2 regions of the Streptomyces sp. NPDC049585 genome follow, and region 1 is predicted to be linked to the other one. Evidence: riboswitches for the same ligand, from Rfam matches in the RefSeq annotation. Region 1 holds a riboswitch; the other holds the start of a gene.
What was found. A riboswitch is a leader RNA that binds a small molecule or an ion and turns the genes downstream of it on or off. The one in region 1 is predicted to bind S-adenosylmethionine.

Region 1 (14,774 bases):
ACAGCAGGCGCAGCACGAGCTTCGCCGGGTCGACCGCGGGCCAGATCGCCTTGACCGCCGCCTTCACGGCGGGGTTGCGGGCGACCGCGTCCTGCACCCGGTCGTCGGGGGCCTCGCCGGACTCCTCCATGCGGACGAGCACGGCGTGCGCGATGCGCTGCGGCAACGCCTCGCGCGCGGCGCCGTAGCGGATGTCGCGGGCCAGCAGCTCGCGCACCATCTCCTCGATCTCGTACGCCGGCACCCGCCAGCGCCGGGCGCCGCGCACGACGACGACCGGTTCGGCCGGCATCGTCACGCCGGAACGCACCGCGCGCCGCAGCACCTCGGCCATGCGCGCGTCGCCCTTGATACGGGCGGCGGCGGGGGTGTCGGTGCCGCGCACCTCGACCTTGGCAACGCTGCCGACGAGGTCGGCGACGGTGGCCTGGGCGACGTTCAACTCACCCAGTGCGGGAAGTACTTGTTCGATGTAGCGCAGGAAGGAGCGGTTCGGCCCGACGACGAGCGTGCCGGTGCGGGCGAGCCGCTCCCGGTGGGCGTACAGGAGGTACGCGACGCGGTGCAGGCCCACCGCCGTCTTGCCGGTACCGGGGGCACCCTGCACGCACACGGTGCCGGCGATCCCGGCGCGTACGATCTCGTCCTGCTCCGGCTGGATGGTGGCCACGATGTCCCGCATCGGGCCGACGCGGGGCCGCTCGATCTCGGCCTGCAGCAGGGCCCCGGCCCGCTCGTCGGCGGCCGGGTCGGCGCCCGTGAGGTCCTCGTCCTCGTACGCCGTCAACTCCCCGCCCGTGTAGCCGAAGCGGCGGCGCAGCCGCACGTCCATCGGCTCCTTCTTCGACGCCCGGTAGAACGGCTGGGAGACCGGTGCACGCCAGTCGACGACCATCGGGTCGCCGTCGCCGTCGTGCACATGCCGCCGCCCGATGTAGAACTGCCCGCCCGTCGCCCGACCACCACCCCGGCCGGAGGCGCTTCGCGCCGCCCCTTTTGATGCGGCACCCTCCGCCAGCTCCGCACCGGGGGCATGCAGATAGTCCAGGCGCCCGAAGAAGAGCGGGGTGTGCGCCAGATCCGCCAGCGCCGCGATGCGCTCCTCGATCTGCCGCTCCAACACCTGGGCGTTGACCCAGTTGGCGGCGACATCCTTGATGTCGAGCGCCTCGACGTCGGCCCGCATCGCCCGCAGAGCCGCCCGGGAGGCGGCCAAATGGGTGCGCTCGCGCTCCAGCGGGTCGTCGGCGTGGGTGGTCACTTGCTGTGCGGGCACGGCGGAGCCTCCAGACGTACGGCGGAAGAGCGGTCGGCCGCCGGTTTCCGTCCGGACGGCAGCGCACCCGCGGCGAAAGGGGCGGGAGGCGGCGAGAAGGGGGGATTGTAGTCACCTGCCCCCTGGGCGCGCGAAGCATTTTCCGCGCCCCCGGCGCGCCCTCGGGGACGCCCGTCCCTCTCCCGTAGGGGACGCCGTGCTGCTCAAGTCGTACGCCCGGACCTGCGCAGTTACACCGGCAGGCCGATGCCGCGGCGGTGGCCGGAAGCCATCATTGAGGGCATGAACACGACCACGCCATTCAACTCCGCCCTCCGCGCCTTCAAGGCCTTCGCCGGCGCGGCCCTGAGCGTCGTCCTCCTGGGCCGCCACGCGGAGGAGCGCCCCGCCCTCTGAGTAGCCCGTCCCAAGGAGCTGAGTACGTCGGCGGTGTTCCGGCGACCCGCCGGCCGGTTGGATGGGGGCATGAACCACACGAACTCCGCGAGGGACGACCGGGCCTGGCTGGTCCGCTCCCTGACCACCCTCGTGATGCTGCCGCTGCTGTTCATGGACTTCGTGTCCATCGGCCTGTCGCCGATGGCGACCGACAGCTGCGGCCCCGACCACTGCTCGCAGGCGCTGAACAACGCCCTCATGGCCGCCCCGATCCTGTGGCTGACGGCCGTCGTCCTGCTGATCGTCTCCTGGGTGCTGCCCTCGCGCACCCGCTTCTCCGCGGCCCGTACGACCACGGCCGTGCTCTCCCTGGGCGCCGGCCTGCTCACCTTCGCCGTGCTGGCCAACCTGCCGAACGGCTGACGGGCGCAGTCGGCTACGACTCCGGAAGCAGTACGTCCGCGTCGTCGAAGATGCGCAGCACCACCAGCAGCAGCCGCCCTCGCGAGACCATGTACTCCGCGACGATCTGCGAGGTCAGCCGCACCTCGCGGTCGTGCTCCCCCAGCCCGATGGGCCGGGAGAGCTCGGTGTAGGGGTCACGCGCCAGGATCTCGACGGCCTTGTCGAACGCGGCGCGGCGCACCGGATCGAGCCGGTCGCGGTCGCGCGCCGCCGGCTCGGTGTACAGCACCTCGTAGATCTCCTGATGAGGCAAAGCGCCCTCCTTGCCGTACCACCGCCGCGCCGTGGCGTGAATTCGTCCGCGGGAATTCACCCGCCAGGGTAGCGACTGCTCCCGCGTACACGCGGGCGCATCAGCCGGTCCCGTCGCCTGCCGGCAACTCGTCGGCGTCGACGATGCGGTACGCGTAGCCCTGCTCGGCCAGGAAGCGCTGGCGGTGGGCCGCGAAGTCCTGGTCGATGGTGTCGCGGGCGACGACCGAGTAGAACCGCGCCTCGTGTCCGTCGGCCTTGGGCCGCAGCACCCGCCCGAGCCGCTGGGCCTCCTCCTGACGGGAGCCGAAGGTGCCCGACACCTGGATGGCGACGGTCGCCTCCGGCAGGTCGATGGAGAAGTTCGCGACCTTGGAGACGACCAGGACGGAGATCTCCCCCGCCCGGAAGGCGTCGAAGAGCTTCTCGCGCTGGGCGTTGCTGGTCTCGCCCTTGATCACGGGCGCATTCAGGTGCTCGCCGAGCTCGTCGAGCTGGTCGATGTACTGGCCGATGACCAGCGTCTGCTCGCCCTTGTGCCGGGCCACCAGCGCCTCGGTGACGCGGCGCTTGGAGTCGGTGGTCGAGCAGAAGCGGTACTTCTCCTCGGGCTCCGCCGTCGCGTACGCCAGCCGCTCCGATTCGGTGAGGTTCACCCGCACCTCGACGCAGTCGGCCGGGGCGATGTAGCCCTGGGCCTCGATCTCCTTCCACGGCGCGTCGAAGCGCTTGGGGCCGATCAGGGAGAAGACGTCGGACTCCCGGCCGTCCTCGCGCACCAGCGTCGCGGTCAGTCCGAGCCGCCGCCGGGCCTGCAGGTCGGCGGTGAACTTGAAGACGGGCGCGGGCAGCAGGTGCACCTCGTCGTAGACGACCAGGCCCCAGTCCCGGGAGTCGAACAGCTCCAGGTGGGGGTAGATCCCCTTCCGCTTCGTGGTCAGCACCTGGTACGTGGCGATGGTGACCGGGCGGATCTCCTTGCGCGTCCCGCTGTACTCGCCCACCTCGTCCTCGGTCAGCGAGGTGCGCCTGACCAGCTCGTGCTTCCACTGCCGGGCCGAGACGGTGTTGGTCACCAGGATCAGCGTCGTGGCCTTGGCCTTGGCCATGGCCCCCGCGCCGACCAGCGTCTTGCCCGCGCCGCACGGCAGCACGACCACGCCGGAGCCGCCGTGCCAGAAGCCGTCGACGGCCTGCTGCTGGTACGGCCGCAGCGCCCAGCCGTCCTCGTGCAGCTCGATGGGGTGCGCCTCGCCGTCGACGTACCCGGCCAGGTCCTCCGCGGGCCAGCCCAGCTTGAGCAGCGTCTGCTTGATCTGCCCGCGCTCGGAGGGGTGCACCGCGACGGTGTCGTCGTCGATCCGGGCCCCCACCAGCGGCACGATCTTCTTCGACCGGAGGATCTCCTCCAGCACCGGCCGGTCGGTGCTCTCCAGCACCAGCCCGTGCACCGGGTGCTTGAGCAGCCGCAGCCGCCCGTAGCGGGCCATGGTCTCGGCGACGTCGACGAGCAACGCGTGCGGCACGGGGTAGCGGGAGTAGGTGACGAGCGCGTCGACGACCTGCTCCGCGTCGTGCCCGGCGGCCCGCGCGTTCCACAGCCCCAGCGGCGTGACCCGGTAGGTGTGGATGTGCTCCGGCGCCCGCTCCAGCTCCGCGAACGGCGCAATGGCCCGGCGGCAGGCGTCGGCCTGCTCGTGGTCCACTTCCAGGAGCAGCGTCTTGTCGCTTTGGACGATCAGCGGACCGTTCACGCGTCACCCTTTCGCTACGGCTAAACCTCCAGTGTGCCTCATGCGGGGGTGGTCACGTCGGGGGTTCGCGAGCGGGCGGTCAGTCGAGGATTCCGCGGGCTTCCAGGATCTTGTGGACGTCCTCCAGGGTCCGCGGCGCCGGGCCGTCCTGCTCCAGGACGCCCGTCTCGCGCAGGGCGGGGAGGGCCTCGGCGAGGGTGGTGGCGGATTCCGCCGGGCTGCCGGCCTCGTGCAGGAGCTGGGCGAGGTTCACCCGGGCCAGGCCCTCGTGGTAGCGGTCGTCGGTGTCGCGGTAGCAGGCGACGGCCTCGGTGCAGGCCGCGAGGGCTTCGGCCGGGCGGCCGGCGCCGGCCAGGGCGGAGGCGAGGTTGACGAGGACCCTGCCCTCGGCGTTGCGGTCGGCCAGCTCGCGGTAGCGGGCCACCGCCTGTTCGAGGGGGGCGAGCGCCTCCTCGTTGCGGCCGGATCTGATCAGGGACAGCCCGAGGTTGCCCAGTGCGTTGGCCTCGCCGTGCGGGGCGTGGCAGGTGCGGAAGGCCTGGACGGCCCGGGCCTGCGCGTCCAGGGACTCCTCGAGCCGCCCCTGCCGGGAGCGGACGAGGCCCAGGTTGGTGAGCGTCTGGGCCTCGCCGTGGACGTCGCCCAGCTCGCACAGGATGTCCCGGGCGCGGACGAGGGCCTCGGCGGCCTCGTCGAGCAGGCCCTCGTGGCGCAGGACCGTGCCGAGGTTGTTCAGGGCCAGGGCCTCCCCGCGGCGGTCGCCGATGCGTGCGCAGATGGCGGCGTCCTGGCGGTGGACCTCGATGGCCTCGGCGAAGCGGCGCAGGTCCTGCAGGACGAGGCCGAGGTTGGTCAGTGCGATGCCCTCGTTGCGCAGTTCGCCGGTCTCGCGGTGGATGGCGATGGCCTTCTCCAGGACGGTGATCGCCTCGTCGAAGCGGCGCATCTCGCCGAGCACCAGCCCGAGGTTGCTCAGGGCGCCGGCCTCGCCGCTGCGGTCGTCGATCTGCCGGTACAGGTCCGCGGCGACCTTGATGATCGAGGCCGCCTCCTCGAACCGTCGCAGGTGGCGCATCGGCACGCTGATGTTGTTGAGCACTCCGGCGAGGGCGAGCGGCCATTCCATGGCCCGGGCCGCCGACATGGCCAGGGCCCCCAGCCCCAGCCAGTCGTCGAAGTGGCGCCGCAGGGAGAGGTACTCGACGAGGGCCTCGAACAGCATCAGGGGCAGTTGCGGTGCGTCGAGGGCGGCGGCCGTCGCCGCGACCGCGATGAGGTTGGTGCGCTCGTCGTCGAGCCAGGTCAGGGCCTGGTTGCGGGTGGCGAAGAGGGGGTGGGGCGCGGCCGCGTGGGCCAGGTGGCTGGCGGCGGCCCGGGTCGTGTCGACGTAGTACTGCAGGAGTCTTTCGAGGGCCCGCACGGCGGCGTCCCCGGTGCCGTGGGCCTCGCCCAGTTCGGCGGCGTACAGGCGCATCAGGTCGTGCATGCGCCAGCGCCCGTACGTCGCGCCCGCCTCCAGCAGGTGGCCGCGGGCGAGGGCACGCAGCAGCTCCTCGGCGGCGTAGGGGTCGGCGTCGGCGAGGCGGGCTGCGGCCTCGGTGGACAGGTCGGGGCCGGGGTTGAGGGACAGCAGCCGGAAGAGGCGGGCCTGGTCGGGGCGCAGGTGCGCGTAGGAGAGCGCGAAGGCCGCGCGGACCGTGGCGTCCTCGCTGCTCAGGCGCTCGAGTCTGCTGCGGCCGTCCTCCAGGGCACCGGCCATGGAGGCCAGCGGCCGGCTGGGCAGTTCGGCGAGCAGGGCGGCGACGATCCGCAGGGCGAGGGGCAGGTGGCCGCACAGCCGGGCGAGGCGGGCGGCGGCGCCGGGGTCGTCGGCGACGCGGGTGTCGTCCTCACCGCGGGCCTGGCGCACGGCTCCGGCCAGCAGGTCCACGGCGGCGGCCTCGTCGAGTACGGACAGGTCGTACAGCCGGGCGCCGAGGCCGGTGAGGGTGTGGCGGGAGGTGACGAGGACGGGGATGCGCGGGTCGCCGGAGAGCAGCGGCCGGGCCTGTTCGCTGCTGCCGGCGTTGTCGAGGACGACGAGGAGCCGGCGTCCCTGGTCGGCGTAGGCGGCGAGCACCGAGCGGTAGAGGCGGGCGCGGTCCTGCAGATCGGCGGGGAGGTGTTCGTCGGTGACGCCGAGGGCGCGCAGCAGGGAGCCGAGGGCGCGTTCGGGGGTGAGCCGGCGTTCGGCGTCGTAGCCGAAGAGGTCGACGAACAGCACGCCGCCGGGGAACCAGTCCCGCTCGCGCCAGGCGTGCCAGGCGGCCTGCCGGACGAGCTCGGTCTTGCCGACGCCGGGCAGTCCGGCCACGGAGCACACGTGGGGCGCGCCGTCGCCGGGCGGGCGCGGGCGCAGGAGGTCGGTGAGGAAGGCGAGGTCGTCGCCGCGGCCGGTGAAGGTGGGCGACGGATCGGGCATGCCGGTGAGGTGGGGCGGCAGTTCGCGGGGCAGCTGGAGGGTGACGTTCTGGCCCTGGACGACGGTGTGGAAGAAGACGCCGCCGGATATGTCGTTGTGCACGCCCCGCCCCTCGCTCGCATCCGTGTGCCTCCACACGGTACGGGCGCACCGGGCCGCGGGGAGGGGAAAACGCCGCCGGGGCGGCACCCCCTGGGAGAGGGGTGCCGCCCCGGCGATCAGGACGGTCGATCAACCGGTGCGGTCGATCAGAAGTCCATGTCACCGCCCGGCATGCCGCCCGGAGCGGCCGCGGCGGCCTTCTCCGGCTTGTCGGCGATGACGGCCTCGGTGGTCAGGAACAGCGCGGCGATGGACGCGGCGTTCTGCAGGGCGGAGCGGGTGACCTTCGCCGGGTCGATGATGCCCTCGGCGATCATGTCGACGTACTCGCCCGTGGCGGCGTTCAGACCGTGGCCGACGGCCAGGTTGCGCACCTTCTCCACGACGACGCCGCCCTCGAGACCACCGTTGACGGCGATCTGCTTGAGCGGGGCCTCCAGGGCGGCCTTGACGGCGGCGGCACCGGTGGCCTCGTCGCCCTCGAGCTCCAGCTTCTCGAAGACGGCGGACGCCTGCAGCAGGGCCACGCCACCACCGGCGACGATGCCCTCCTCGACGGCGGCCTTGGCGTTGCGGACGGCGTCCTCGATGCGGTGCTTGCGCTCCTTGAGCTCCACCTCGGTGGCGGCACCGGCCTTGATGACGGCCACGCCGCCGGCCAGCTTCGCCAGGCGCTCCTGCAGCTTCTCGCGGTCGTAGTCGGAGTCGCTGTTCTCGATCTCGGCGCGGATCTGGTTGACGCGGCCCTGGACCTGGTCGCTGTCACCGGCACCGTCGACGATGGTCGTCTCGTCCTTGGTGATGACGACCTTGCGGGCGCGGCCGAGCAGGTCGAGACCGGCGTTCTCCAGCTTGAGGCCGACCTCCTCGGAGATGACCGTGCCACCGGTGAGGATGGCGATGTCGCCGAGCATGGCCTTGCGGCGGTCGCCGAAGCCCGGGGCCTTGACGGCGACGGACTTGAAGGTGCCGCGGATCTTGTTGACGACCAGGGTCGACAGGGCCTCGCCCTCGACGTCCTCGGCGATGATCAGCAGCGGCTTGCCCGACTGCATGACCTTCTCCAGCAGCGGGAGCAGGTCCTTGACCGAGGAGATCTTGGAGTTGGCGATGAGGATGTAGGGGTCCTCGAGGACGGCCTCCATGCGCTCCATGTCGGTCGCGAAGTACGCCGAGATGTAGCCCTTGTCGAAGCGCATGCCCTCGGTGAGCTCGAGCTCGAGGCCGAAGGTGTTGGACTCCTCGACGGTGATGACGCCTTCCTTGCCGACCTTGTCCATGGCCTCGGCGATGAGCTCGCCGATCTGGGTGTCGGCGGCGGAGATGGAGGCGGTGGAGGCGATCTGCTCCTTGGTCTCCACGTCCTTGGCCTGCTCGAGCAGGGCGGCGGAGACGGCCTCGACGGCCTTCTCGATACCGCGCTTCAGGGCCATCGGGTTGGCACCGGCGGCCACGTTGCGCAGACCCTCGCGGACCAGCGCCTGGGCGAGGACGGTCGCGGTCGTCGTGCCGTCACCGGCGACGTCGTCCGTCTTCTTCGCGACCTCCTTGACCAGCTCGGCGCCGATCTTCTCGTACGGGTCCTCGAGCTCGATCTCCTTGGCGATGGACACACCATCGTTGGTGATCGTGGGGGCGCCCCACTTCTTCTCGAGGACGACGTTCCGGCCCTTGGGGCCGAGGGTGACCTTGACGGCGTCGGCGAGCTGGTTCATCCCGCGCTCGAGACCGCGCCGTGCCTCCTCGTCGAACGCGATGATCTTGGCCATGTGAAGTGGTCCTCCCAGGACGGGGTGGATTGCTCCGGACCGCGCTGGCGCCCGCGACGGACGGCCTGCTTGCCCCGCGGTTCCTTGCCCCGCTTGGCCCGCGACCTCACCGACGGTCCAAATCTGTCACTCTCACCTGGAGAGTGCTAAGCCCAATGATTAGCACTCGCACCCTGAGAGTGCAAGGCCGCCCTACCGGTGCAGCCTGCCCCGCCGGGCCTTGGGTCACACGTGGTGCCCAAGGGTGCCCGCAACGCGCGAGGGGCCCGCGTCGTGATGACGCGAGCCCCTCGGCGAGCTTCAGCGAGCTTCAGTGAGCCGGTGGTCGATGCGCACCGATCAGACGGTCACCTTGACCATGTCCGCCTGCGGCCCCTTCTGGCCCTGCGAGATCTCGAACTCGACCCGCTGCCCCTCCTCGAGGGTGCGGTAACCGTCCATCTGGATCGCGCTGTAGTGGACGAATACATCCGCACCACCGTCGACCGCGATGAAGCCGTACCCCTTCTCCGCGTTGAACCACTTGACGGTGCCCTGAGCCATGCCTAACTCCCCTATTACTGGCCCTTGCACAGGACCGCACTTCGCGGACCCGGGTCAGACCTCACCCCCAGACAGGGTGGGGGTGTGCGCCGGAACGCGTCGACCGCGGCTGAATGTATCTGCACGGATGCCGTCTGCAACAGGTCACTCGGACGAGAAATCCGGCGGCGGCCGATCGGTTATTCGTACCGATTTCCACAGCTTCCCGGGCAAGTCGGGCCGGGCAAAACGCCACCAACCCGGCAAATCGCATCCTCGCAATGGGCACAACTTGACGGGTTCTCGTACGCACTCGGCAGTGACGCCAGAGGGGGAACGCCCCAACTGTAGCGCGCTTCAACAGACGGAATCGCCCCGTCCGCTTTACGGACGGGGCGATTCCGTCTGCTTGCCGAGCGTGGTCGCGAGGCCGGCTCAGCCGCCCGCGACGGCGGGAATGATCGAGACGCCGGCCCCGTCGGGCGTGGCCGTGCCCAGGCCGTCCTCGAAGCGGACGTCGTCGTCGTTCACGTAGACGTTCACGAAGCGCCGCAGCTTGCCGGCGTCGTCGAGCACCCGGCCGGCGATGCCGGGATGGTTCGCCTCCAGGGAGGCGATCACCTCGCCGAGGGTGGCGCCCTCGGCGGCGACCTCCGCCTGCCCGCCGGTGTAGGTGCGCAGGATGGTGGGGATACGGACGGTGACGCTCATGGGTATGCCTCGACCTTCTGTGTGTCGTGTGAGGTGAGAGGTGTAAGCGAAGAAAGGGACGCCCGTTCGGGCGAAGGGCCCTACCGGCCCTGCAGGCCCGCCGCACGGAAGGCGTCGAGCGTCGGACGGATCGTGGCCGTCGGCCCCGCCGCGACCGCGTCGAGCGTCTTGAGCCCGTCCCCCGTGTTGAGCACGACCGTGGTCAGCTCCGGGTCCAGCGCGCCGCTCGCGAGCAGCTTGCGGGTCACGCCCACCGTCACCCCGCCCGCGGTCTCGGCGAAGATGCCCTCCGTCCGGGCGAGCAGCCGGATCGCGTCGACGACCGCCGCGTCGTCGACGTCCTCCACGCCGCCGCCGGTGCGCCGGGCGATGTCGAGCACGTAGATCCCGTCGGCCGGGTTGCCGATCGCCAGGGACTTGGCGATGGTGTCCGGCCGTACCGGCCGAACCACCTCGTGGCCCGCCTTGAAGGCGCGGGAGACCGGGGCGCAGCCCTCGGCCTGGGCGCCGAAGATCTTGTACGGCCGGTCCTCGACGAGCCCGAGGGCGACGAGCTCCCGGAGCCCCTTGTCGATCTTCGTCAGCTGGGAGCCGGAGGCGACGGGCACGACGATCTGGTCCGGCAGCCGCCAGCCGAGCTGCTCGCAGATCTCGTACGCCAGGGTCTTGGAGCCCTCCGCGTAGTACGGGCGGAGGTTGACGTTGACGAAGCCCCAGCCCTCGCCGAGCGGATCGCCGATGAGCTCGGAGCAGAAGCGGTTGACGTCGTCGTACGTGCCCTCGATGCCGACGAGGTCGCCGCCGTAGACCGCGGCCATGACGACCTTGCCGGCTTCCAGGTCGTGCGGGATGAACACGCACGAGCGCAGGCCCGCGCGGGCCGCGGCCGCGCCGACGGCCCCGGCGAGGTTCCCGGTGGAGGAGCAGGACAGGGTGGTGAAGCCGAAGGCGCGCGCCGCCTCGACGGCGACGGCGACGACGCGGTCCTTGAAGGAGTGCGTGGGGTTGCCGGAGTCGTCCTTGACGTACAGGCCGCCGGTCACGCCGAGTTCGCGGGCGAGGTTGTCGGCCTTGACGAGCTTGGTGAGGCCGGGGTTGAGGTTGGGCCGTTCGGCGACGTCCGCGGCGACCGGCAGCAGGGGGGCGTACCGCCAGATGCTGGCCGGGCCGGCCTCGATGCGCCGGCGCAGCTCCTCGGGATCGCCCTGGGGCAGCTCGTAGGCCACTTCCAGCGGTCCGAAGCAGGAGGCGCAGGCGAAGACGGGGCCGAGGGGGGAGCGCTCGCCGCACTCGCGGCAGGAGAGCGCGACGGCAGGTCCGAAGGAGGACGCAGGTCCGGCGGAGGGTGTGGTGGTACGACTTTCAACGGCTTCGACGGCCATGGAGGCGAGGCCCTTTCTCCTCATCTTCCTCGCGGCGCACCTCGCCACGAGACGGAATTGGCACCTTCCCCGCCGGGAGCCTCGCGTCCTGTACGGACGAAAGACCGGCTGGAGGGTTGCCGGGGCTTCATCGGGCCGTGTCCCTCTGCCCCTCTGGATGAGCGGTATGGCGCTGGGCGGACCCAGGCATTTGTGCGCGGAACGACCCCGACATAGGGCGGCCGTCCGCGTTGTTCAAGACTGTAACGGAAGGGGCGGCCGCAGCAGAGGGCCGTCCGAACCGCGAGATGCGTCACACGGGCGCATCGGCGACCATCGAGACGATGCACAGCAGGGAGTCCTACACGTGCTGGATGAGGTGGAGCGCTGGCTGGCCCAGCGGTCCTGGTCCGCAGCCGATCGTCCGCTCGACCGGCTTCTCGCTGCCAAACGCGGCTCGGGCACCACGGTCAGCGTCGTACTGCCGGCGCTGAACGAGGAGGCCACGGTCGGCGCCATAGCGGCGACGATCCGTCGCGAGCTGATGACGGACGCCGTCCCGCTCGTGGACGAGCTGGTGGTGCTGGATTCCGGCTCCACCGACCGTACGGCGGCGGAGGCGGCGGCGGCCGGGGCGCGCGTGGTGCACCGCGACGAGGTGCTGCCGCGGATCCCGGCCCTGCCCGGCAAGGGCGAGGTCCTGTGGCGCTCGCTGCTGGTCACCACCGGCGACGTGATCTGCTTCGTCGACGCCGACCTGCGGGACTTCTCGGCCACGTTCGTCTCCGGCATCGTCGGCCCGCTGCTGACCGACCCCGAGGTGCAGTTCGTCAAGGGGATGTACGACCGTCCCCTCGGCGAGGCCCCCGGCCAGGGCGGCCGGGTCACCGAGTTGGTCGCCCGCCCGCTGCTGAACCTGCACTGGCCGCAGCTCGCCGGCTTCGTCCAGCCGCTGGGCGGCGAGTACGCCGCCCGCCGCTCGCTGCTGGAGCGGCTGCCCTTCCCCGTCGGGTACGGCGTGGAGCTCGGCCTGCTCGTCGACGCGCTGCACACGGTGGGCCTGGACGCCCTCGCCCAGGTCGACGTCGGCGAGCGCAAGCACCGCCACCAGGACGGCCGCGCGCTCGGCCGGATGGCAGCCACCATCTACCGCACGGCGCAGCTGCGGCTGGCCCGCGGCCACCTCGTGCGGCCCGCACTGACCCAGTTCGAGCGAACGGCGGAGGGTTTCGTCCCGCGGACGTACCCGGTCGACACCGAGGAGCGCCCCCCGATGGCCGGAATCCCGGAGTACGCCCGCCGGCATGCCGCGTAAGCGTACGTTTGAGCGGTTCTCCCGGGGGCAAGGCTGGCGACATGGTCGTTGAGCACACCCACACCTCCCCCGGCGCGGCGCCCATCGTGGTCGCCTCCAACCGCGGCCCGGTCTCCTACCGGCTCGGCGAGGACGGCACGCTGCATGCGGGCCGCGGCGGCGGCGGGCTGGTCTCGGGGCTGAGCGCGATCGGCCCGGACGCCGGGGCCGTGTGGGTCTGCGCGGCCCTCGGCGAGGGCGACCGGCTCGCCGCCCGGCGCGCCGGGCGCAGGCTGGACGCCGCCGACACCGGCGAGCAGCCGGTGCGGATGCTCGACATCCCCTCCGCCACCTTCGCCGCCGCGTACAACGGCGTGGCCAACTCCGTCCTGTGGTTCCTGCACCACATGCTCTGGCAGACCCCGCTCGAACCGTCCTTCGACAGCGGGTTCCGCGAGCAGTGGGCCCAGTACGAGGCGTACAACACCGCCTTCGCCGACGCCGTCGCCGAGGAGGCCGCCGAGGGCGCCAGCGTCCTCGTCCAGGACTACCACCTCACCCTCGTGCCCGGGCTGCTCCGCGCCCGCCGCCCCGATGTGCGCATCGGCCACTTCTCCCACACCCCGTGGGCCCCGCCCGACTACTACCGCCTGCTGCCCGACGACATCGCCGAACAGGTGCTGCGCGGCATGCTCGGCGGCGACCGGGCCGCCTTCCTCACCCGCCGCTGGGCCGAGTCCTTCGCCGCCTGCTGCGCGAGCGTGCTGCCCGGCGCGGAGATCCTGCGCGAGGAGGACGGCACCGCCGCGGCCGTCCGCTTCGAGGACCGCACCACCCGGCTCGGCGTGCACGGGCTCGGCGCCGACGCCGAGTTCCTGCGCGCCCGCGCGCACCGGCCGGACGTCGAGGAGTGGATCGACCGGCTGCGCGAGCAGATCGGCCCCGACCGAAGCATCGTCCTGCGCGTCGACCGCACGGAGCTCTCCAAGAACATCGTGCGCGGCCTGCACGCCTACCGGCGCCTGCTGGAGGACCACCCCCAGTGGCGCGGCCGCGTCGTCCACCTCGCCTTCGCCTACCCCTCCCGGCAGGACCTGAAGGTCTACCGCGACTACACGGACGAGGTCCAGCGCGTCGCCCAGGAGATCAACTCCGCCTTCGGCACGGACTCCTGGCAACCGGTCTCGCTGCAGGTCAAGGACGACTTCGCACGCTCCCTCGCCGCCTACCGCATCGCCGACGTGGCCCTGGTCAACCCCATCCGCGACGGCATGAACCTCGTCGCCAAGGAGGTCCCCCTCGTCTCCGACCGCGGCTGTGCGCTGGTGCTCTCCCGCGAGGCCGGCGCCGCGGCGGAGCTGGGCGAGGACGCGCTCCTGGTGAACCCGTACGACGTGGAGGCGACGGCACGCGCCCTGCACATGGCCCTGCTGATGGACCCGGCCGAGCGCGCGGAGCGCACGAAACGTCTCACGTCCGCAGCAACCGCCCTGCCCCCGGCCCACTGGTTCACGGACCAACTGGCGGCGCTGCGACGGTAGGCCCTCCCGGGGGCTTCGCCCCCGGGAGACCGCTCAGCCCAGCTTGTCCGCAAGCGCGGTCAACAGCTCCACCACACCCGACGGCCCGTCCACCACAAGGTCCGCCCGCTCGGCCAGCACCGTCACCTCCGCACTGCCACTGCACACGAGCGTCCCCGCCACCCCCTCGCCGCGCAGCTCCTCCACCGCCGCGAAGGCGGCCACGTCGCCGAGGTCGTCGCCGGCGTACAGCACCGCGCGGGCCCCGGTCTCGCGGAGGTAGCCGGCGAGGGCGACGCCCTTGTCCACACCGGGCGGGCGCAGTTCGAGCACGAACCGCCCCGGCTCGACGATCAGCCCGTGCCGCTCGGCGAGCGCCGCGAGCGGCGCGCGCAGCGCGTCGAAGGCGGCCTGCGGGTCGGTGGCGCGCCGGGTGTGCACGGCGATGGCCCGCCCCTTGTCCTCGGTCCAGGTGCCCTGCCACGTACCGGACGCGTCGAGCACGCCGGGCAGCTCGGCCCGTACCGCCGCCACGCCCGGGTGCGGCGCCGGGGCGCGTACGGTGCCGGTGACCGCGTCCCAGCGTTCGGCGCCGTAGTGGCCGAGCACGACCAGGCGCTCCAGGCCCGGCACGCCGGCGAAGCCGCCGTGGCGCACCGCGGCCCCGGCGGGGCGGCCGGTGACAACGGCGACGGAGGCGAGGTGCGGGGCGAGGCGGGCGAGGGCGGGCACGGCGCCGGGGTGGGCGCGGGCCCGCTCGGGGTCGGTGACGATCTCGGCGAGGGTGCCGTCGAAGTCGAGGGCGACGACGGCGTGTTCGGGCCGCGCGAGCAGCGCGGTCAGGCCCTCGCGGCCGGCGTCGGTCACGGGTTCCGGAAGCGGTTGGCTGCCCATGGGGCCCGACCCTAC
Region 2 (14,774 bases), on a different contig from region 1:
GTCGACGACCCGTGGGGCTACGGCCGTTCGCTGGAGTGGGCGACCTCCTGCCCGCCGCCGCGGCACAACTTCCTCACCCTGCCGCGGATCCGCTCGGAATCCCCGGCGTTCGACCTGCACCACCCGGAGATCGCGGCCCTCGAGCTCGAAGAGAACCTCGCGGGCGAGAAGGCCCTCGCGGGCGGCAAGGAGGCCGGCAAGTGAAGATCCAGGGCCGGATGTTCCTGTGGCTGTCCCTCTTCATCCTCGCCATGGCGGTCGTCTACGGCGTGTGGTCGAAGGAGGTGGCCGGTACCACCGCGCTGTTCATGGCCTTCGGTCTGTGCGTCATGGTCGGCTACTACCTGGCGTTCACTGCGCGCCGGGTGGACGCCGGTGCGCAGGACAACAAGGAGGCCGACGTCGCCGACGACGCCGGTGAGCTGGGCTTCTTCGCCCCGCACAGCTGGCAGCCGCTCTCCCTGGCCGTCGGTGGTGCCCTCGCCTTCATGAGCATCTGCTTCGGCTGGTGGCTCATGTACTTCTCGGCACCGATCATCCTGGTCGGCCTCTTCGGCTGGGTGTTCGAGTTCTACCGCGGCGAGAACCAGAACCAGTAAGGGCTCGCCCCGGCGAACCCCGAAGGGCCCCGCACACCGTCACGGTGTGCGGGGCCCTTTCGCGTGCGGCGGTCGCACACCGCGGGCGCATGCACCGGGACGGGCGGCACCCGTTTGCAGGCGCAGCGAGCGCCGTGCGCGGCCGTTTTTCCTACGGTATGACCATGAACCACTCACCTCGCCGCCGTCCGGCGCGCGGCCGCACGGCAGTGGCCGGCGCCCTGCTGCTGGCCTGCGCGGCCCCGGGGCTCACCGGCTGCGGATCGGGCAACCCGCTGGCCGACCGGCCGTACGACGCCTCGGACCAGGTGGGTGTCGCCGGCGCGGGGGAGACCCGGCAGGCGGACCCGGCCAAGCCGCTGGAGGTGGAGGCCACCGGCGGCGACCGCATCACCGACGTCACCGTCACCGACGCCGCCGGACGCTACGTCAAGGGCGAGCTCGCGCCCGACGGCTCGCGCTGGCACAGCACCGGCGCCCTGTCCGCCGGCGTCCACTACACCGTGCGCGTCAGCACGGAGGACGAGGACGGCGCCCAGGGGCGCCGCACGATCGACTACGAGACCAGCCGGGCCAAGCGGGTGCTGCGCCTCGCCTTCGGCCCGCAGAGCGGCACCTACGGCGTCGGACAGCCCATCACCGCCGAGCTGAGCGAGCCGGTCTCCGACCCGGCCGCCCGGGCCGTGGTCGAGCGCACCCTGCGGGTGGAGTCCGACCCTCCGGTGGAGGGCGCCTGGCACTGGGTGGACAACCGCACCCTGCACTACCGCCCCCAGGAGTACTGGCCCGCGCACGCCACCATCGACGTCCAGGCGGCCCTGGAGGGCATCAAGGTCGGCGGCGGGCTGTACGGCGGGCCGGTGCAGGGCGTCCACCTGACCACCGGTGACCGGGTGGAGGCCATCACCGACGCCAGCGCCCACTACATGACGGTGCTCAAGAACGGCCAGGAGGTCCGCTCCATCCCTGTGACCACCGGCAAGCCCGGCTACGCCACCCGCAACGGCATCAAGGTCGTCCTCGGCCAGGAGTCCTTCGTGCGCATGCGCGGCACCAGCATCGGCATCTCCGAGGGCAGCTCCGACGCCTACGACCTGCCGGTCTACTGGGCCACCCGGGTCACCTGGAGCGGCGAGTACGTGCACGCCGCCCCCTGGTCCGAGGGGTCCCAGGGCTGGGACAACGTCAGCCACGGGTGCACCGGCATGAGCACCGCCAACGCCAAGTGGTTCTTCGACAACGTGCGCGTGGGCGACATCGTCAAGGTCGTCGGCAGCGCCGGGGCCACCATGACGCCCTTCGACAACGGCTTCGGCGACTGGAACATGCCCTGGAAGCAGTGGCGCGAGGGCAGCGCCCTGGTGGCCGGCAAGCGCGAGGGCACCGGCCCGGCCGACACCGCCCGGCTGCGCCCCCAGGTGTGAGTGCGGGGCCTCTTGGGCCCCTTCGGCCTCTTCAGGCCTCGATGGACAGCCGCTGGCGCAACAGCTCCGCCAGCGCCTCGGCGAACGCCACCGGATCCACCGGATGGGTGACAACGGCCTCCGCCCTGCTCCAGGAGGCCAGCCAGGCGTCCTGCGGCCGGCCGATCAGCAGCAGCACCGGCGGGCAGCGGAAGACCTCGTCCTTCAGCTGCCGGCACACCCCCATGCCGCCCGCAGGGGCCGTCTCGCCGTCCAGCACGCACACGTCCACCCGACGCTCCTCCAGGGTCCGCAGCACCGCCGGCAACGTGGCGCACTCCAGGTACTCCACCTCGGGAAGACCGGTGGCCGGGCGCCTGCCGCCCGCCAGCCGCACCTGTTCGCGCGTGTGCGCGTCATCGCTGTACACCAGCACCGTTGCGGTCGGCTGCATCGTTCCTCCAGGTCGTGGGAGTGACGCTCATGGACGGACGGCTCAGCGCGGATGCTACTCCGCGCGGGGGCCGCGATGGGCCGTACGAGCAGCACACAGCGTCTTGACACACCGAACGGCACCCCCCGGAGTGAGCGCGAGATAAGCGACCGACATAATGTCGGTCGTGGCGACAGCAACAGCAGTAGATACCGGGCACGCGCACCCCTCGGTCAACCGACCGAACCTCACCAGCGTCGGAACCATCATCTGGCTGAGTTCCGAGCTGATGTTCTTCGCGGCCCTCTTCGCGATGTACTTCACCCTGCGATCGGTGACAGGTGCCGACCACTGGAAGGAAATGGCCTCGGCCCTGAACCTTCCGTTCTCGGCGACCAACACGACGATCCTGGTGCTCTCCTCGCTCACCTGTCAGCTCGGCGTGTTCGCGGCCGAGCGCGGTGACGTCAAGAAGCTGCGCACCTGGTTCATCGTCACGTTCGTGATGGGTGCCATCTTCATCGGCGGTCAGGTGTACGAGTACACGAGCCTGGTCAAGGACGAGGGCCTGTCCCTGTCCTCCGACCCGTACGGCTCGGTGTTCTACCTGACGACCGGCTTCCACGGCCTGCACGTGACGGGCGGTCTCATCGCCTTCCTGCTGGTCCTGGGCAGGACGTACGCGGCCAAGAGGTTCACCCACCACCAGGCGACGGCGGCCATCGTCGTGTCCTACTACTGGCACTTCGTCGACGTGGTCTGGATCGGCCTCTTCGCCACGATCTACTTGATCAAGTAATCGGTCCCGTCCCGCACCGGACCATCAGTCCAGCATCGACGCAGAAGATCCTGACACCGGGGTAATCCGTGAAAAAGCTCTCCGCACGACGACGCCATCCGCTGGCGGCGGTCGTCGTCCTACTCTTCGCGCTGGCGGTAACCGGGGGGCTGTACGCCGCGTTCGCGCCGGCCGAGTCGGCCAAGGCCGATGACAGCGCCCAGTCCCTCGCCATCGAGGAGGGCAAGAAGCTCTACTCCGTGGGCTGCGCCAGCTGCCACGGCACCGGCGGTCAGGGCACCTCCGACGGGCCGAGCCTGATCGGCGTGGGCTCCGCCGCCGTGGACTTCCAGGTCGCCACCGGCCGCATGCCGCTGCAGCAGCAGGGCGCCCAGGCGCCCCGCAAGAAGGTGATCTACTCGCAGGCCGAGATCGACCAGCTCGCCGCGTACATCGCCTCCCTCGGCGCGGGCCCGGTCGCCCCGACCAAGAGCCAGTACAGCCCCGACGGCGCCGACATCGCCAAGGGCGGGGAGCTCTTCCGTACGAACTGCGCCCAGTGCCACAACTTCACCGGCAAGGGCGGCGCGCTCTCGAACGGCAAGTACGCCCCGTCGCTCGAGGGTGTCAACCCGAAGCACATCTACGAGGCCATGCAGACCGGCCCGCAGAACATGCCTTCCTTCCCCGACACGACGATGTCCGAGAAGAACAAGAAGGACATCATCGCGTACCTCGACACGGTCAACAGCGACAAGACCAAGAGCCCGGGCGGCCTCGAACTGGGCGGTCTCGGCCCGGTCAGCGAGGGTCTGTTCGCGTGGATCTTCGGTCTGGGCGCGCTGGTCGCCGTCGCCATCTGGGTCGCCGCCCACACCGCCAAGGCCAAGAAGTCATGAGTAGCCAAGACATTCCAGAAGAGACCCTGCCGAGCGCGCAGGGCGCGCACGAAGGTGCCGTAGCCACCGCGGGCGACCCGTTCGCCGACCCGGGACTGCCGCCGCACGAGCCCCGTAAGCAGGACATCGACGAGCGGGCCGCCCAGCGCTCCGAGCGCGTGGTCGCCTTCCTGTTCCTGCTGTCGATGCTGGCCACGGTGGGCTTCATCGCCTCCTACGTGACCCTCCCGGTCGACAAGAGCATCTACGTCTTCCCGCTCGGGCACATCAGCGCGCTGAACTTCGCGCTGGGCCTGACCCTGGGCGTGGCGCTGTTCTGCATCGGCGCGGGCGCGGTCCACTGGGCCCGCACCCTGATGTCGGACGTCGAGTACGCCGACGACCGGCACCCGATCGAGGCCTCCCCGGAGGTCAAGGCCAAGGTGCTGGCCGACTTCAAGCAGGGCGCGGAGGAGTCCGGCTTCGGCCGCCGCAAGCTGCTGCGCAACACCATGTTCGGCGCGCTGGCCCTGGTGCCGCTCTCCGGTGTGGTGCTGCTGCGCGACCTCGGTCCGCTGCCCGGCACCAAGCTGCGCAAGACCGCCTGGTCCGCGGGCAAGATGCTCATCAACCAGAACACGATGCAGCCGCTGCGCCCCGAGGACATCCAGGTCGGCTCCCTGACCTTCGCCATGCCCGAGGGCATGAAGGAGGAGGACCACGACTTCCAGCAGGAGATCGCCAAGGCGGCCCTGATGATCGTCCGGCTGCGTCCGGAGAACATCAAGGACAAGCGCGAGCTCGACTGGTCGGCCGACGGCATCGTGGCCTTCTCCAAGATCTGCACGCACGTCGGCTGCCCGATCAGCCTCTACGAGCAGCAGACCCACCACGTGCTGTGCCCGTGCCACCAGTCCACCTTCGACCTCTCCGACGGCGGTCGCGTGATCTTCGGCCCGGCCGGCCACGCCCTTCCGCAGCTGCGGATCAAGGTCAACGACAAGGGCTACCTCGAGGCCATGGGCGACTTCGCCGAGCCCGTCGGTCCTGCCTTCTGGGAGCGCGGATGAGCACTGCAACCGCTACCGACAATCGCCGCAAGGCACCCGCGGGCGAGCGGGTCGCCGACTGGGCCGACGGCCGACTGGGCATCTACAGCCTGGCCAAGGTCAACATGCGGAAGATCTTCCCGGACCACTGGTCCTTCATGCTGGGCGAAGTCTGCCTCTACAGCTTCGTCATCATCATCATGACGGGCGTCTACCTGACGCTCTTCTTCCACCCCAGCATGAACGAGGTCGTCTACCACGGCTCCTACGAGCCGCTGCAGGGCGTCCAGATGTCCGAGGCGTTCAAGTCGACCGTCGACATCAGCTTCGACGTGCGCGGTGGTCTGCTCATCCGGCAGATCCACCACTGGGCGGCGCTGATCTTCCTCGCCGGCATGTTCGTGCACATGATGCGCGTCTTCTTCACCGGTGCGTTCCGCAAGCCGCGTGAGGTCAACTGGCTGTTCGGCTTCCTGCTGTTCGTCCTCGGCATGTTCACCGGCTTCACCGGTTACTCGCTGCCGGACGACCTGCTGTCGGGCACCGGTGTCCGCTTCATGGAGGGCGCCATCCTGTCCGTGCCGGTCATCGGCACGTACATCTCGATGTTCCTCTTCGGGGGCGAGTTCCCCGGCTCGGACTTCGTGCCGCGGTTCTTCTCGATCCACGTCCTGCTGCTGCCGGGCATCATGCTCGGCCTGCTGGTGGCGCACCTGATCCTGGTCTTCTACCACAAGCACACGCAGTTCCCCGGCCCCGGCCGGAAGAACGAGAACGTGGTCGGCATGCCGCTGCTGCCGGTCTACATGGCCAAGGCCGGTGGCTTCTTCTTCCTGGTCTTCGGTGTGATCGCGGCCATCGCCGCCATCGCGACCATCAACCCGATCTGGGCGATGGGCCCCTACCGGCCGGACCAGGTCTCCACCGGCGCCCAGCCCGACTGGTACATGGGCTTCGCCGAAGGCCTCATCCGTGTGATGCCGGGCTGGGAGATCAACGTCTGGGGCCACACGTTCGTCCTGGGCGTGTTCATCCCGCTGGTGATCTTCCCGCTGGTGCTGGGCGCGATCGCGGTCTACCCGTTCATCGAGTCCTGGGTCACCGGCGACAAGCGGGAGCACCACCTGCTGGACCGCCCGCGCAACGCCCCGACGCGCACCGGTTTCGGTGCCGCCTGGATCGCCGCGTACTTCGTGATGCTGATCGGTGGTGGCAACGACCTGTGGGCCACCCACTTCCACCTGTCGATCAACGCCATCACCTGGTTCGTCCGCGTCGGCTTCTTCGTGATCCCGGTCCTGACGTTCATCGCGACCCGCCGCATCTGCATGGGTCTGCAGCGCCGCGACAAGGACAAGGTGCTGCACGGTCGCGAGACCGGTGTCATCAAGCGCCTGCCGCACGGTGAGTTCATCGAGGTCCACGAGCCGCTCTCGCAGGAGCAGCTGCACACGCTGACCTCGCACGAGCAGCCCAAGCCGCTCGAGCTCGAGCCGGCGGTGGACGAGAACGGTGTCGCCCGCAAGGTCGGTGCCGGCCAGAAGCTCCGCGTGAAGCTCTCCAAGGGCTTCTACGGCGAGGGGACCCAGATCCCCAAGGCCACCGCGGAGGAGTACCGGGAGATCACCAGCGGTCACGGCCACCACTGATCCCCCGACTGATCACTGACGACTGATCGCCACGGCAGGAGCCCCGTCCATCGCTTGGACGGGGCTCTTCGCCGTCCGGGGCCGGTCGATAGGCTGGACGGCAGACGGGGCCATGTGGAGCGCCCCGCCCCAGACCACTCCAGGAGTGTGGACCATGAACGTTGCGACCCCATCTGGCGGCGAGCGCTCGGTGGCCCCCTCCTGGCCGGGCATCCTGGACGCCCTGCTGCGCGGCGTGGATCTCAGTGCCGACGACACGGCCTGGGCCATGGACCGGATCATGCGGGGGGCGGCCAGCGACGCCCAGATCGCCGGCTTCGCCGTGGCCCTGCGGGCCAAGGGCGAGACCGTCGCCGAGATCTCCGGCCTGGTCCGCGCGATGTACCAGCACGCCAACCTCATCGAGGTGCCCGGGCCCAGTGTGGACATCGTGGGCACCGGCGGCGACGGCGCCAAGACCGTCAACATCTCCACGATGTCCTCGATCGTCGTGGCCGGCACCGGCGCGAAGGTCGTCAAGCACGGCAACCGGGCCGCCTCCTCCGCCAGTGGTTCCTCCGACGTCCTGGAGAAGCTGGGCGTCAACCTGGAGCTGACGCCCCGCCGGGTGGTGGAGGTCGCCGAGGAGGCCGGCATCACCTTCTGCAACGCCGTCAAGTTCCACCCCTCCCTGCGGCACGTCGCCCCGGCCCGCCGCGAACTGGGCATCCGGACGACCTTCAACGCACTCGGCCCGCTGACCAACCCCGCCCGGGTGCGCGCCCAGGCCACCGGCGTCGCCGACCCCCGCATCGCGCCCGTGCTGGCCGGGGTGCTGGCCGAGCGCGGCTCGACGGCCCTGGTCTTCCGCGGCGACGACGGCCTGGACGAGCTGACCACCACCGCCACCTCGCGGGTGTGGGTCGTGCGTGACGGCCGGGTGCGCGAGGAGGCCTTCGACCCCCGCGAGGTGGGCCTCGACATCGTGCCGGTGGAGGCGCTGCGCGGCGCCGACGCCTCGTACAACGCCGACGTCGCCCGCCGCCTGCTCGCCGGCGAGACCGGCCCCGTACGGGAGGCGGTGCTGCTCAACTCCGCTGCGGCGCTGGTGGCCCTGGCGCCCACCGACGCATCCCTGCCCGAGCAGATCCGCGCCGCGATGGTGCGGGCGGCCGAGTCCATCGACTCCGGCGCCGCCCTGCGCACGCTGGAGAAGTGGGTGGCGGCCAGCAACGCCTGACCCCCTTCCGGCCGGTTGCGTCTCGCCCCGTGGAACGACGGTTCCGCGGGGCGATCACGTATGCCATACTCCTGGCCAGGTCACGAGTGACAGCGTTTCGGCCCCGGCCTGCTGTCCGGCAACCCTCCTTCCGTGGCGGGGTGCCCCGGGTGATGACCGGGCCGCAGGCAGGACGTCTGCGGCAAGCGCGGATCCCTCGCCAGGGATCCTGGTCGTCGAGGGAGATCCTTCCGTGATGCAGCGAATGCGCTAGGGCTCGAAGAGCCCCTTCGAGCCCTTTTCGAGCGTATCCCCCTTCCTCTGCTCGCCTGTCACGTACGGGAGTTCGCCATGCCTGCCGCCGCCGTCGCCACCGAAAGTCCGGTTCGTCCCCCGCTGCCCGTTCTGGGGAACGACGTCCGCGTACCGCTCGTCACCGGGGGCGAGGTGACGTACGCGGCCCTCGACTACGCCGCCAGCGCCCCGGCCCTGCGCCGCGTGTGGGACGACGTCGCCGCGTACGCGCCGTACTACGGCAGCGTGCACCGCGGCGCCGGATACCTCTCGCAGCTGTCCACCGACCTCTTCGAGAACAGCCGGGCCACCGTCGCCCGCTTCCTCGGCTGCCGCGAGGACGACCAGGTCGTCTTCACCCGCTCCACCACCGACTCGCTCAACCTGCTGGCGACCGTCCTGCCCGCCGGCTGCCGGGTGTTCGTCTTCGAGACCGAGCACCACGCCGCGCTGCTGCCCTGGGGCGAGGGCCGCGTCACCTGCCTGCCCGCACCCCGCACCCCCGCGGAGGCCGTCGCGACCCTGGAGCGGGCCCTCGCGGACCGCGAGCCCCATGGGCCCGCGCTGGTCTGCGTCACCGGCGCCTCCAACGTCACCGGAGAGCTGTGGCCCGTACGGGAGTTGGCGGCCGCGGCGCACGCCCACGGCGCGCGCATCGTGCTGGACGCCGCCCAACTCGCCCCGCACCACCCCGTGGACATCCGGGAACTCGACGTCGACTGGGTCGCCTTCTCCGGCCACAAGCTGTATGCACCCTTCGGCTCCGGGGTGCTGGCCGGCCGCCCCGACTGGCTGCGCGAGGCCGAGCCGTACCTGGCCGGCGGCGGCGCCAGCCGCCGGGTCACCCGGCTCCCCGACGGCCGCCTGGAGACCGAGTGGCACACCTCCACCGCCCGGCACGAGGCCGGCTCGCCCAACGTCATCGGCGCCTATGCCATCGCCTCCGCCTGCCGGGCCCTGACCGAGGCGGGTTTCGAGGGCCTCGTCGCGCGCGAGAGGTACCTGGTGGCCCGGGTGCGCGAGGGCCTCGCCGAGGTGCCGGGTGTACGGGTGCTGTCGCTGTTCGGTCCCGACGCCCCGCGCGTGGGCGTGCTTTCCTTCGTCGTCGAGGGCTGGAACAGCTCGCACCTGGCCGCCGCGCTGTCCGCCGAGTACGGCATCGGGGTCCGCGACGGGCTCTTCTGCGCCCACCCGCTGGTGCGCACGCTGCTGGGCGCCGGGCAGGAGGAGGCGGGGGAGTGCGGTGCGCCCGACGAGGACCGTGCCCACAGCGCCGTACGCGTCAGCTTCGGCGCCGGTACCCCCGACGAGCACGTGGAGCGGTTCGTGGGGGCCGTGCGCGAACTGGTCGCAGGCGGCGCGCGGTGGCTCTACCGCACGGAGGGCGGCCGCTGCGTGCCGGCGCAGCGGGCGGCGTGAGGCGTCAGTTGTCCAGGCCGATGGCGAAGGCCGCTTCCAGGTCGTGCTGGGAGTAGGTGCGGAAGGCGATGTGCGTCTCCGTCGAGGTGACGCCGGTGACCTTGCTGATGCGGCCCGGGATGACGTCCGCCAGGTCGTCGTGCCGGGCCACCCGCACGATCGCGATCAGGTCGTAGGCGCCGGTGACCGAGTAGACCTCGCTCACGCCGTCCAGCGCGGCGATCGACTCGGCGATCTCGGGGATGCGGTCCACGTCGGTCTTGATGAGCACGATCGAGGTGATCACGTCGTTCTGTCTCCTTCGGTGGACCCGGATTCGGTGGCCCCGGCTGCGGCCCTCACTCTAACCGCAGGCGTCGGGTGGACCCAGGCGTAGCCGAATCCGAGTGCGAATCCCAGCACGTGGGCGAGGTAGGCCACGCCCGGCCGCCCGGCCTCCGTGCCCGCCGCCAGCCACTGCAGGGCGAACCAGAACAGCAGCACGACCCAGGCGGGAAAGCGCAGCGGCAGGAAGAAGAGGAACGGGAAGAGGCTGGTCACCCGGGCCCTGGGGAAGAGATAGAGGAAAGCGCCGAGCACACCGGAGATGGCGCCGGACGCCCCCACCAGCGTGCGGTCGGAGCCGGCGTGCACGACCGCGTAGCCGAGCAGGGCCAGATAGCCGGTGACGAGGTAGCACAGGGCGAAGGCGGCATGTCCCAGGTGCGCCTCGGTCATGGCACCGAAGACGTAGAGGAAGAGCATGTTGCCCAGCAGGTGCAGCCAGTTGCCGTGCACGAACAGCGCGGTGAGCGGGGTGATCAGATGCGTGGGGGAGCCGTGCCACAGCTCCGCCGGCACCACCCCCCAGCGCTGGAAGTACTCGGTCTGCGCGGTCAGCAGGGCCGTGCCGCTGCCGTAGGAGGGGCTGAGTCCGGAGGCGGGCCCGGCGAGGAAGACCACCCCGCACACGGTCAGGAGCGTCCAGGTCACCCAGGGGGTGCCCGCCTTCCCGGGCGCAGCCGCTGCGATCATGACCAGATCATGGCGTACCGGGCGCAACCGGCACCAAGCGCCTCGCCGGGAGGCGGCCATGGGCCCGCACCACCGTGTCCGGTGGCCCGCAGGCCGTAGGGTTACGAGGAGCACTCGACGAGGACGGACGAGACCATGAGCGTTGCGGAGCGGCCGGGTGCGACGGCCTGAGGAACGGGAGCGGTGAAGCGGTGGTGGAGCACAGGGACGGCGTGGAGGCGGCCGGTGACGCCGGTGGCGCCGACGACGGCGTCCTGGAGGTGCTCGACCGTCCCCTGCCCGAGGGCATCAGGCGGCGCGTCGTCGGGCTCGTCGCCGATGCCTTCGGTCAGCTGACGGTCGCGGAACTGCCCGCACAGCTGCGGCAGTACGCCCGGTTCACCCCGAGCCGGCGCGCGAAGTTCGCCGGCAACGCCATGGCCGCCGCCGTGGAGGGCGACGCCGCCTTCCGCCAGCGCATCGGCGCCAAGCTGCGCGAGAGCGGCTCCGAACTCGCCGAGGCCCTGGAATCCGGTGCCCCGCCCGCCGCCGCCGACCCCGAGGACGTGGCGGCCATGGCCTTCGTGCTGCGCCCGCCCGGCTGGGTCAAGCTGGTCACCGCCGCCGGCGAGGAGGCCGCCCGGGCCGGCGCCGAGCGCGCCGGCGAGGAGGCGCAGCGCGAGCTGCAGCGCCTGCGCGAGGAGCTCGCGACCGTACGGGCCGAGGCCCGCACCGAGGCCGAGCGGATGCGCGCCGAGCTGGACGCGGCCCGCAAGGAGGCCGAGGGGCTGCGCCGCAAGCTGCGCAGCGCCGACAGCGACGTGCGGCGCGGCGAGGCGGCCCTGCGCAAGGCCCGCGAGGAGCTGGAGGCCGTGCGCGCCGAGGCCCAGGCCGACAAGGCGGCGGCCCAGGGCGAGACGCGCCGCGTCAAGGCGCGCCTGGCCGAGGCCGAGGCGGCCCTGGAGGCCAGCCGCCGGGCGGCCCGCGAGGGCCGCAGCGTGGAGGACATGCGGCTGCGCCTGCTGCTGGACTCCGTGCTGGACGCGGCCCAGGGCCTGCGCCGCGAACTGGCGCTGCCCCCCGTCTCCGTACGCCCCGCGGACACCGTCGACGCGGTGCGCCCGGGCACCATGTCGCCCAAGGACATCGCCACCCGGGCCCTGTCGGAGACCGATCCGGCCCTCCTCGACCAGCTGCTGGCGCTGCCTCAGACGCACCTGGTCGTCGACGGCTACAACGTGACCAAGACCGGCTATCCCACCATGCCGCTGGACAAGCAGCGGCTGCGGCTGCTGGGCGGCCTGGCCATGCTGGCCGCCCGCACCGGCGCCGAGGTGACCTGCGTCTTCGACGGTGCGGAGCTGGCGGCCCCGGTGCTGCTCGCGCCGCCGCGCGGGGTGCGGGTGCTCTTCAGCAAGCCCGGCGTGACGGCGGACGAGCTGATCCGCCAGCTGGTGCGGGCCGAGCCGCCCGGCCGGCCGGTGGTGGTGGTCTCCACCGACCGCGAGGTGGCCGACGGCGTGGCCAAGGCGGGTGCCCGGCCGGTCTCATCGGCCCTGCTGCTCAAGCGACTTGCCCGTCCCTGATCGTCGCCCGTCGGCTACGGAACGTGTCCGGCAGGTAAAGGATGGGGTTCTGACGGAATTTTTTCGCTTGAGAATTTGAAAGGATCACATTCCGCTCACTAGGGTCGGGCCTCGAACCTTCACTCGGCGATCATTCATTCGGGATGGTGGTGAAGGTCCCGCCGTGCGCGCGCGACCGCGCGGCAGCGCCGGCGGCCGAGGCAGATGAAGGAGCTCGACTCCGTGGCGTCCCACCGTCGTCCCAAGCAGCCGAGCCGCGCCCGTGCCGGCGTGCTGACCGCGACCGCCGCAGCGGCCGTCGCCCTCTCCGCGCAGGCGGCCCACGCCGATGCGCCCTCCACCTCGGACGCCAAGGCCAAGGTCGACAAGCTCTACGAAGAGGCGGAGCAGGCCACCGAGAAGTTCAACGGGGCCAAGGAGAAGCAGGAGAAGCTGGAGAAGGAGGTCGGCGACCTCCAGGACAAGGTGGCCCGCGGCCAGGAGGAGCTCAACAAGCTCCGCGCCGGCATCGGCGCCATGGCCACCGCCCAGTACCGCACCGGCTCCCTCGACCCCGCCCTGCAACTGCTGCTCTCCTCCGACCCCGAGAGCTACCTGCGCGACGCCTCCACCCTCGGCCAGCTCACCGCCAAGCAGGCCGAGACGCTGCGCCAGATAGCCGCCAAGCAGCGCAGCCTGAGTCAGCAGCGCGCCGAGGCCACCGGCAAGCTCGCCGACCTCGAATCCACCCGCAAGGCGCTCAGCGAGAACAAGAAGGACATCCAGGGCAAGCTCGCCGCCGCCCAGGAACAGCTCAACTCCCTCTCCGCCAAGGAACGCGCCGAGATCACCGGCGAGAGCGGCGGCAGCACCCAGGGCAAGGACGGCCACTCCACCGACGGCGCCCGCGCCGGCCGCTCCGCGAGCCGGCCCAACATCCCCGCCGGCTCCGGCCGCGGCGCCGCCGCCCTCGCGGCCGCCGACGGCAAGGTCGGCTCCCCCTACGTCTGGGGCGCCACCGGCCCTAGCTCCTTCGACTGCTCCGGCCTGACCTCATGGGCGTACGCCCAGGCCGGCGTCGACATCAGCCGCACCTCGCAGGAACAGGCCAACGACGGCACCCGCATCTACGACCAGAGCCAGCTCAAGCCCGGCGACCTGGTGCTCTTCTACGGCGACCTGCACCACGTCGGCCTCTACGCCGGCAACGGCATGACCCTGCACGCCCCCAAGCCGGGCGCCAGCGTGCGCTACGAGGCCATGAGCAACATGCCCTTCCAGTTCGGCGTCCGCATCGGCTGACGGACCGCCACCGGGCGCGCCAGCGCGCCATGCCGCCCTTTCGAGGGAATGACGACTACGGCAACTGACCGCACGCCCCGCCGGTGACCTGCACCTTGAGCGGGGCGTCGGCGTCTCGCATAAGCCTTCGCAGGCGAAGGTCTTTGAACACGGGGTGAGCGCGCCGCTACTGTCTGCCGCGCGGCGCCCGGCCGTCGTCCGCCCGTCACCGGGCGGCAGGGGCCGCACGTCAGGAAGGAGTGCGCCGCCCCGTGGCGTCCCATCGCCGTATCGCTCCCTCCGGCCGCGTCCCGGGCATGCGGGTCAGCGTGCTCTCCGCCGCCGTGGCCACCGCCGCGGCCGCCCTCTCGGCGGCCCCGGCCACCGCCACCCCCGGCGACGGCGCCGAGGACGTCAAGCCCGCCGGAACGGTGCGCGCCCAACTCGACCGGCTCTACGAGCAGGCCGAACGGGCCACGGAGAAGTTCAACGCCGCCGGCGAGCGCGCCGACGCCCTGCGCGAGCAGGTCGAACGGGCCACCGACCGCGTCGCCCGCGGCCAGGAACAGGTCAACCGCATGCGCGGCACCCTCGGCATGATGGCCACCGCCCAGTACCGCAGCGGCGCCGTCGACCCCGCCCTCGAACTGCTGCTCTCCTGCGACCCCGACGGCTACCTCGACAAGGCCAGCACCCTCGACCGGGTGACCGGACGCCAGGCCGAACAACTCCACGCCCTCCTCGCCGCCCAGCGCACCCTGCGCCAGCAGCGCCAGGAAGCCGCCCGCACCCTCGCCGAACTCGAGGACACCCGCCGGGCCGTCGACGCCCACAAACGCGAGGTCGAATCCCGGCTCTCCGCCGCCCGCCGGCTCCTCGACACCCTCCCCGACGCCGAACGCGCCCAGTACGCCCGCTCCTCCCGCTCCGAGGAACGCCCCGCCGGCCCCCTGCACGCCGCCGCACCCGCCCTGCCCGACCTCTCCTCCCTCGGCGGCTCCGGCCGCGGCGCCCTGGCCGCCATGGCCGTGCGCCAGGCCGTCGGCCTGCCCTACGCCTGGGGCGCCAACGGACCCACCGCCTTCGACTGCTCCGGCCTCATGCAGTGGGCCTACGGCCGCGCCGGCGTCGGCCTGCCCCGCACCTCCCAGGCCCAGCGGCACGCCGGACGCCACGTCTCCCTCTCCGAGGCCCGCCCCGGAGACCTCGTCATCTACCGCGACGACGCCAGCCAC

Region 2: another riboswitch for S-adenosylmethionine. It lies ahead of AB0K17_RS27835 (aminotransferase class V-fold PLP-dependent enzyme); the one in region 1 lies ahead of thrC (threonine synthase).

What each region holds. Positions count from the first base shown of each region.
Region 1 is NZ_JBFAPE010000021.1:55,304-70,077, forward strand. Features, by position in the region: gene AB0K17_RS21315 (ATP-binding domain-containing protein) at 1-1,276, opposite strand, end outside; gene AB0K17_RS21320 (hypothetical protein) at 1,742-2,077, shown strand; gene AB0K17_RS21325 (hypothetical protein) at 2,091-2,372, opposite strand; gene AB0K17_RS21330 (DNA repair helicase XPB) at 2,473-4,125, opposite strand; gene AB0K17_RS21335 (tetratricopeptide repeat protein) at 4,205-6,688, opposite strand; gene groL (chaperonin GroEL) at 6,835-8,457, opposite strand; gene AB0K17_RS21345 (cold-shock protein) at 8,797-9,000, opposite strand; gene AB0K17_RS21350 (ubiquitin-like small modifier protein 1) at 9,415-9,690, opposite strand; gene thrC (threonine synthase) at 9,771-11,096, opposite strand; SAM riboswitch class I at 11,090-11,236, opposite strand; gene AB0K17_RS21360 (glucosyl-3-phosphoglycerate synthase) at 11,419-12,366, shown strand; gene AB0K17_RS21365 (trehalose-6-phosphate synthase) at 12,408-13,886, shown strand; gene otsB (trehalose-phosphatase) at 13,920-14,759, opposite strand.
Region 2 is NZ_JBFAPE010000042.1:15,826-30,599, forward strand. Features, by position in the region: gene ctaD (cytochrome c oxidase subunit I) at 1-204, shown strand, start outside; gene AB0K17_RS27795 (cytochrome c oxidase subunit 4) at 201-599, shown strand; gene AB0K17_RS27800 (Ig-like domain-containing protein) at 764-2,023, shown strand; gene AB0K17_RS27805 (hypothetical protein) at 2,055-2,456, opposite strand; gene AB0K17_RS27810 (heme-copper oxidase subunit III) at 2,614-3,234, shown strand; gene AB0K17_RS27815 (c-type cytochrome) at 3,303-4,112, shown strand; gene AB0K17_RS27820 (Rieske 2Fe-2S domain-containing protein) at 4,109-5,161, shown strand; gene AB0K17_RS27825 (cytochrome bc complex cytochrome b subunit) at 5,158-6,789, shown strand; gene trpD (anthranilate phosphoribosyltransferase) at 6,944-8,008, shown strand; SAM riboswitch class IV at 8,087-8,202, shown strand; gene AB0K17_RS27835 (aminotransferase class V-fold PLP-dependent enzyme) at 8,339-9,700, shown strand; gene AB0K17_RS27840 (Lrp/AsnC ligand binding domain-containing protein) at 9,705-9,986, opposite strand; gene AB0K17_RS27845 (rhomboid family intramembrane serine protease) at 9,983-10,714, opposite strand; gene AB0K17_RS27850 (NYN domain-containing protein) at 10,927-12,279, shown strand; gene AB0K17_RS27855 (NlpC/P60 family protein) at 12,502-13,560, shown strand; gene AB0K17_RS27860 (NlpC/P60 family protein) at 13,812-14,774, shown strand, end outside.